DNA from 3 places in the Geothermobacter ehrlichii genome. Region 3 is predicted to be linked to each of the others. Evidence: riboswitches for the same ligand, from Rfam matches in the RefSeq annotation. Region 3 holds a riboswitch; each other region holds the start of a gene.

Region 1 (2,252 bases), on a different contig from region 3:
GCCCGAGTGCCGGCGGCGGTCAGGCGGCAGTGGGGCCCGATGGTGCGCATCTACCTGGAGACCCGTCCCACCCTGCGCGGCGTCGTCTGGCTGCTCGACTGCCGCCGGGTGCCCAATGAAGAGGATCTGCAGCTGCTCGACTGGCTGGAGGAGCTGCAGGTGCCGACCATTCCGGTCATCACCAAGATCGACAAGGTCAAGCGCAGCCAGCGGGTACGCCAGCTGAAACCGATTCTGGCCGCCACCGGCCTGCCTGCCGACGCCTTCAGCGTCTTTTCCGCCCTGAGCGGCGAAGGCCGACAGGAGGTGTGGGAGAGGATTGAGGAAGCCCTGGGGCTGGTCGGAGAGACGGACGCATGAACGGTTATCAGTGGCTCGGGCTGCTCGGCGGCCTGCTGGTCGCTTTCGGCTTCGTTCCCCAGATCGTCAAGGTACTCCGGACCCGTTCCAGTCACGATCTGTCGCTGGTGATGCTGCTGGTCATCTTTGTCGGCGGTCTGTTCTACACCACCTATGCCTTTCTGGTTGGCGACCCGGTCTTCATCACCATCAATCTGCTCGCAACCGGCAATACCCTGCTGCTGCTGATCCTCAAGCTGATCTATCGCTGAGCCGATTCCGTTGACACCGGAGAAAGGCCTCTGCTAAAAGGGAGAGCGACAGAAGTCCAGGTGTCCGCCGCGGCTCGCCCGGCGGAAGAATAGGGAAGAGGGTGAAAATCCCTCGCTGCCCCGCAACTGTGAACGGCGACGAAGATCGCGGAAGCCACTGCCGGTCGATGGTGGGAAGGCGCGATCGGAGGATGACCCGTAAGCCAGGAGACCTGCCTGGACATTGACCGAGACTGGATCTTTCGCGGGAAGGGTCCGGGCGCGTCCCCTTCTTGACGAAGGAACCGACCCCGGACCAGGCTGGTTCGGGGTTTTTTCGTGGACGGACGCCCGACAGGACTGCTGCAGGTCTACACCGGCGACGGCAAGGGCAAGACCAGCGCCGCCATCGGCCTGCTGGCGCGCTTTCTCGGGCACGGCCGCCGCTGCCTGCTGGTGCGTTTTCTCAAGCCCGAACAGCCGGAGTCGGGAGAGCTGCGCTTTTTTCGCGATTGCTCCGGGCTCGAGATCCTGAATGCCGGTCTCGGCGTCGTCGGCCGGCGGGTCGACCCGGAGCGGATGCGTGCCAATGTGACGACCGTTTTCCGACAGGCCGCAGAAAGGCTGGCGACGGGCCGGTTCGACCTGGCGGTTTTCGATGAAATCAACAACTGTCTGGCCCGCGGCTATCTGACCGAGGAGGAGCTGCTCGCGTTTCTGCAGCAGCGGCCGGCGCATCTCGAGGTGGTCTGCACCGGCCGCAATGCGCCCCCCTTTCTGCTTGCCCGGGCCGACCTGGTGACATCCATGGAAAAGATCCGACATCCGTTCGACCGGGGCATCGCCGCCCGGGCGGGGATCGAGTACTGATGGCCCCCCTGGTTTTCGTAACCGGCGGCGCCCGTTCGGGCAAGAGCACCTTCGCCCGCCGTCGCTGCGAAGAGCATGGTGCGCCGCTGCTTTACGTGGCCACCGCCACCATCGAAGACGACGAGATGGCCTGCCGGGTCGAACGTCACCGGCAGGAGCGCGGTGACGCCTGGCGGACCCTGGAGGAGCCGCTCGAGCTGGCCCGGCGGCTGCCGCCTGCCGTTGGCGACGCCAGGGCGGTGCTGATCGACTGCCTGACCCTCTGGCTGAGCAACCAGTTTTTCGCCTGTCGTGAACAGGCGCCGCCGGTGCTGGCCCGGACGGAAGAACTGCTCGAAGTTCTGCTGGCGTTGCCGGTGCCGGTCTATCTGGTCAGCAACGAGGTCGGCAGCGGCATTGTGCCGGACAACCGGTTGGCGCGGCTGTTTCGTGACTTGGCCGGCGAGGTCAACCAGATGTTCGCCGCCCGCGCGCATCAGGCCTGGCTGCTGGCCAGCGGCCTGCCGCTGCGGCTGAAATAGACTGTTCAGGGAGAGAACCGCATGCAACCTATCGATCTTGCCCGTGCCCTCGACCTCATCCTCCCCGTCGATCCGGCCCGCCTGGTTGAGGTGCAGGCCCGCATCAACCGGCAGGCCAAGCCGAAGGGCTCGCTGGGGCGGATGGAAGAACTGGCCCGCCGCTATGTCGCCATCAGCGGCCGGGAGGATATCCGTAAAAAGGTCATCTTCACCTTTGCCGGCGATCATGGCGTGGTCGCCGAAGGAGTGAGCGCCTTTCCGCCCGAGGTGA
Region 2 (2,252 bases), on a different contig from region 3:
AGCGGTCGTTGAGGGTCGGCGCCCGGAACGCCCGGCTGACCGAGGCCCGCAGCCGGGCACTTTCGGTCAAACTGAAGAGCGCCGCGGCCCGGGGGCTCCATTCGTTGCGAAAATCGGAGTGGGCGTCGTAGCGCAGCCCCAGCAGCAGCTTGACCCATGTGGCCGCCTGGAGCTCGTATTGACCGAACAGGGACCAGCGGTCCTCCTGTTGCCTGCCGCTGGCGGTGGAATCGAGCCGGTCACGATAGACGTCGCCGCCGACCAGCAGGCTGCCAGGACCGCCGTTCCAGCCTGCCGTCAGCTCGCTGCCGTAGGTTTCGACGATGTGGGTGTCGTCGACCGGCGTCCAGGCTCCCGGGTCCTGGTAATCGTTGCGTCGCCGCTCGTAACTGCCGCGAACAGTGAGTTCAATCGGACCGGCCGGACCGCTCAGGCTCAGGTCGGCCAGGGTGTTCTTGTCCTGCTGGCGTGCCCGGGGACTGGGCCAGGAGGTGGAGCCCGGCACCCCGTTCTCCTTGTCCAGGTGGAAGGCGGACAGCCGCAGATCATAGCCGCCACCCAGCTCAAAACCGAGCATGCCGTTCAGGTTGCCCTGCTCCAGGTCGGAATTGGTCCGGTAGCCCCGGGAGCGGTCCAGACCGGCGGCCAGCCGATAGCGCACGCCCTCTTTTCTGGCCGAGGTCGACAGGCTGATACTGCGGCTGTCGAAGCGGCCCTCGCTCCAGCTCAGGCTGGTCTGCGGCTCGCTCTCCGGCTCGCGGGTGAAGATCTGGATGACCCCGCCCAGGGCACTGGTGCCGTAGAGGGCCGAGGCGGGGCCGCGCAGCACCTCGATCCGCTCGATCTCGTCCAGCGCCACCGGCAGGTTGCTCAGGTTGAACTGGCCGCTTTGCGGCGAATTGAGCCGGATGCCGTCAAGCAGCACCAGCACCTGAGCGCCTTCCGAGCCGCGGATGCTGGGGGTGGCGATGGCGCCGGCCGGTCCGCTGCTGGTGATCTGCAGACCGACGGCGTCGCGCAGCACCTCGTCCAGGCGGGTGGCGCCGGTGGCGGCGATCTGGTCGGCAGTGATCACCGTCACCGAGGCCGCCAGCTGCGACTTCGGCTGGGCACTGCGGGTGGCGGTGACCACCACCGGGTCCAGTACCACGGCGAAGCCGGCTGCCGGTACGGCGACCCACGCCATCAATCCGAGAACAAGGGCGAGCCCACGTCGTTTCATCTCTTGCCTCCTTCTGCACGGGTTGTCCCCGAAAACGGCAGCAGGCATCAAGAGGCGCCAAAACGACAGAAGCCCGCGCCTCCCTGCGGAGTGCGCGGGCTTCTCGTTTTCGAAGGACCGCTTTGCCCACCCTCCCGTTCCCGAGGAGGTTGTCGTGGGGGCGTCCATACCGGCAGGTCTTCTGGCTCGCGAATCATCCTCCGGGCCGCCTTCCCGATCCGGTACGGATCAGTGGCCTTTGGCCCTTCGTCCTCGCTCACAGCGGCGGGTCCGCGGGGGATTTGCACCCCACTTCCCTCCCCGGCCCGACCGGGGTCGGTCCGGGGGCCCTCGCGGGCACCGGTGGACAGCTATGCACAATGTCGGCAAAGCAATACGGTGACCGGGGACATGCTGTCAAGAAAAAAGGCGCCCGGCCCGCTCAGAGAATCCGCTTGCCGAACAGCGAGGCGGTCAGGGAGACCGCCAGCCGGGCGGTACGGTTGCGGTCATCGAGAATGGGATTGATCTCGACAATGTCGAGGGCGGCCAGGCGGCCGGTATCGGCGATCATCTCCATCACCAGCTGCGCCTCGCGGTAACTGAGGCCGCCGGGCACCGGCGTGCCGACCCCCGGCGCCTCGCGGGGATCGATGGCGTCGACATCGAGACTGACATGCAGCCGGTCATAGCCGGCCAGCCGGTCCAGCGCCTCGCACATGACCTGTCCCATGCCCCGCTCGTCGATATCGCGCATGGTCAGGGCACAGATGCCGCTGGCGCGGAGGCGCTCCCTTTCCGCCGGATCGAGGTCGCGGACACCGAGCAACACCACATCCTCGGCGCGCAGCCTCTTCCGCGAACCGCCGATGCCGACCAGCTCCGGATCCCCCTCGCCGAGCAGCGCCGCCAGGGGCATGCCATGCACGTTGCCGGACAGTGACGAAGCCGGCGTGTTGAAATCGCCGTGGGCGTCGATCCAGAGCAGCCCGACCCGACCGGCGTCGCTCGAACCGGCCACCGACCCCATGGCGAGGGAATGGTCGCCGCC
Region 3 (2,252 bases):
CACCTCTGGACACCGGATGTCTACCAGGGCGCGCCGGCACCGGTCACCGCCCTGCTCTCCACCGGGTCCAAGGGGGCGGTCTTCGCCGCTCTGGTCGGGCTGCTGTTCGGCATCGGAGACAATCTGGCGTCGCTGATTCCGGTTCTCTGGGCGCTGGCGGCAGCCTCCCTGGTCGTCGGCACCTTCTGCGCCCTGCGCCAGGACAACATCAAGCGCATGCTCGCCTACTCCTCCATCACCCACATGGGCTACACCCTGACGGCGCTACTCGCCTGGGGGGAGACCGGCCGCGAGGCGGTGATCTTCTACCTGGTGGTCTACACTGCCGCCAACATCGGCGCCTTCGGCGTGCTGACCGCCTTCGCCATCCAGGGGGAGGAGCCGCAGAACTACCGGGATCTGCGCGGCCTCGGCTACCACCATCCGCGCCGCAGCAGCGCCCTGGCCTTCTTCCTGCTGTCGCTGGCCGGCATTCCGCCCACCGCCGGCTTCATTGCCAAGTTCAACGTCTTTCACGCCGCGCTGCAGGCGGGTTACACCGGCCTGGCGCTGCTCGGCATTCTCGCTTCGCTGGTTTCGCTCTACTACTACCTGCGGCCGGTCATCGTCATGTTCCTCGCCCGCGAGCGCGACCTCTGTCTCTCTCCCGGCAGTTCCGGCGAGCATGCCGTCGTGGTGGTCTGCCTCTTCCTGGCGCTGCTGCTCGGCATCTATCCGACCCCCCTCTACGCCCTGATCGGCCTGATTCTGCCCTGAGAACCGACACGTCGGGCCGCTGCCCTTCGCAATACGGACTTGTCTTGGCGTCGGCTTCGTGCTACTAAAAGCGAGCCAAAAACAATAACGTTCGCCGGTACCCGCCAGGGTTTAATAGGGAAGAGGGGTGCAAATCCCCCGCGGACCCGCCGCTGTGAGCGAGGACGAAGGGCCGGTTGCCACTGATCTGCAGGATCGGGAAGGCGGCCCGGAGGACGATTCGCGAGCCAGAAGACCTGCCGGAACGAACCGCCCGCAAGCAGCTCCCCGGGACTCTGGGAGCAAAGGGCAACGACAGCGGTGGATTTGAATACGGAAATCCGCACATCCTGTTCGGGATGTGCGGATTTTTTGTTGACGGGTCATCAGACGACCGACTCTCCCAGGGAGGCAATCGATGCAAAAGACCGCGACCATCCGCCATTTCGAACGCACGACCCGTGCGCTCCCCTTTCTGCTGGCGCTGCTCCTGTTGCCGTTCTACACAACTTCGGCCTGGAGCATGACCCGCACCCTGAAGCGGGAACCGGCGATCGTCATCGTCGCCTTCGGCACCACCACCAGGGCCATGGTGACCTACGACGCCTTCGAAAAACAGCTGCGCCGGGAACTGCCGGCCAAATACCAGAAGCTGAAAATCGAGTGGGCCTTTACTTCCGAAATCGTCCGTGAACGGGCGAACAAAAAGTTCAAGGCGCAGGGGATCGACAAACGTTTCCTCAGCCTGCCCCAGGTGCTGGCCAACCTGGAGAACGACGGCTATCGCAAGGTCGCCATCCAGTCCCTGCACATCTTCCCCGGTCAGGAATTCAAAGACATGGAAAGGCAGATCGATGCCTTCCGGCAGATCGGCCTGCGAATCGAATACGGCGGCACCCTGCTGCACGAATGGCCCTGGGTGTTCGAAACGATCGACAGCCTGGAACCCTATTTCCTTCCCCCGGACCAGGGCTGCAACGTGCTCGTGGCCCATGGCACCCCGGAGACCTTTCCCGGCTCCAACGCCACCTACCTCGGTCTGGACCGCTACCTGAGCGAAAAATACGACAATGTTTTCGTCGGCGGCGTGGACGGCATCCTGACCCGGGAACAGGCCCTGGCCAGGGCCAGGGCCTGCAAGGTGAAGCGCGTGCGGCTGGTACCGTTCATGTATGTCGCCGGCGATCACATCATGAACGACATCATGGGCACCAAGCCCGATGACAAGGGTGTTCCCTCCTGGGCCATGGAGCTGGAACAGGCCGGCATCGAGGTCGACAGCCTGACCGTGGAATACGAAGGGAAAACCTACTTCCGGGGCCTCGGCTTCTATGAGAAAATCAACCGGAATTACATTCGCCAGCTGCAGGAAAGCCTGAAACGGCTGGAGGAACTATAGACTTGCCCTCCATGCCCGCTGAAATCGAAGTCATCGACCTCTGCCGCCGCTTCGGAAAAACCTGCGCGGTTGACGGCATCAGCTTCCGGGTCGCCCGGGGGGAGCTGTTCGCCTTTCT

Evidence for each region. Region 3 has a riboswitch for cobalamin ahead of EDC39_RS04560 (sirohydrochlorin cobaltochelatase). Riboswitches for the same ligand answer to the same signal wherever they lie in the genome.
Region 1: linked by a shared signal. The riboswitch ahead of EDC39_RS07890 (cob(I)yrinic acid a,c-diamide adenosyltransferase) and the one ahead of EDC39_RS04560 (sirohydrochlorin cobaltochelatase) in region 3 are both predicted to bind cobalamin.
Region 2: linked by a shared signal. The riboswitch ahead of EDC39_RS10535 (TonB-dependent receptor plug domain-containing protein) and the one ahead of EDC39_RS04560 (sirohydrochlorin cobaltochelatase) in region 3 are both predicted to bind cobalamin.

What each region holds. Positions count from the first base shown of each region.
Region 1 is NZ_VNIB01000006.1:59,720-61,971, reverse strand. Features, by position in the region: gene yihA (ribosome biogenesis GTP-binding protein YihA/YsxC) at 1-360, shown strand, start outside; gene EDC39_RS07895 (SemiSWEET family sugar transporter) at 357-611, shown strand; cobalamin riboswitch at 653-845, shown strand; gene EDC39_RS07890 (cob(I)yrinic acid a,c-diamide adenosyltransferase) at 930-1,460, shown strand; gene cobU (bifunctional adenosylcobinamide kinase/adenosylcobinamide-phosphate guanylyltransferase) at 1,460-1,981, shown strand; gene cobT (nicotinate-nucleotide--dimethylbenzimidazole phosphoribosyltransferase) at 2,003-2,252, shown strand, end outside.
Region 2 is NZ_VNIB01000009.1:107,843-110,094, reverse strand. Features, by position in the region: gene EDC39_RS10535 (TonB-dependent receptor plug domain-containing protein) at 1-1,222, opposite strand, end outside; cobalamin riboswitch at 1,377-1,579, opposite strand; gene rocF (arginase) at 1,644-2,252, opposite strand, start outside.
Region 3 is NZ_VNIB01000003.1:117,984-120,235, reverse strand. Features, by position in the region: gene EDC39_RS04565 (NADH-quinone oxidoreductase subunit N) at 1-756, shown strand, start outside; cobalamin riboswitch at 837-1,014, shown strand; gene EDC39_RS04560 (sirohydrochlorin cobaltochelatase) at 1,154-2,134, shown strand; gene EDC39_RS04555 (ABC transporter ATP-binding protein) at 2,146-2,252, shown strand, end outside.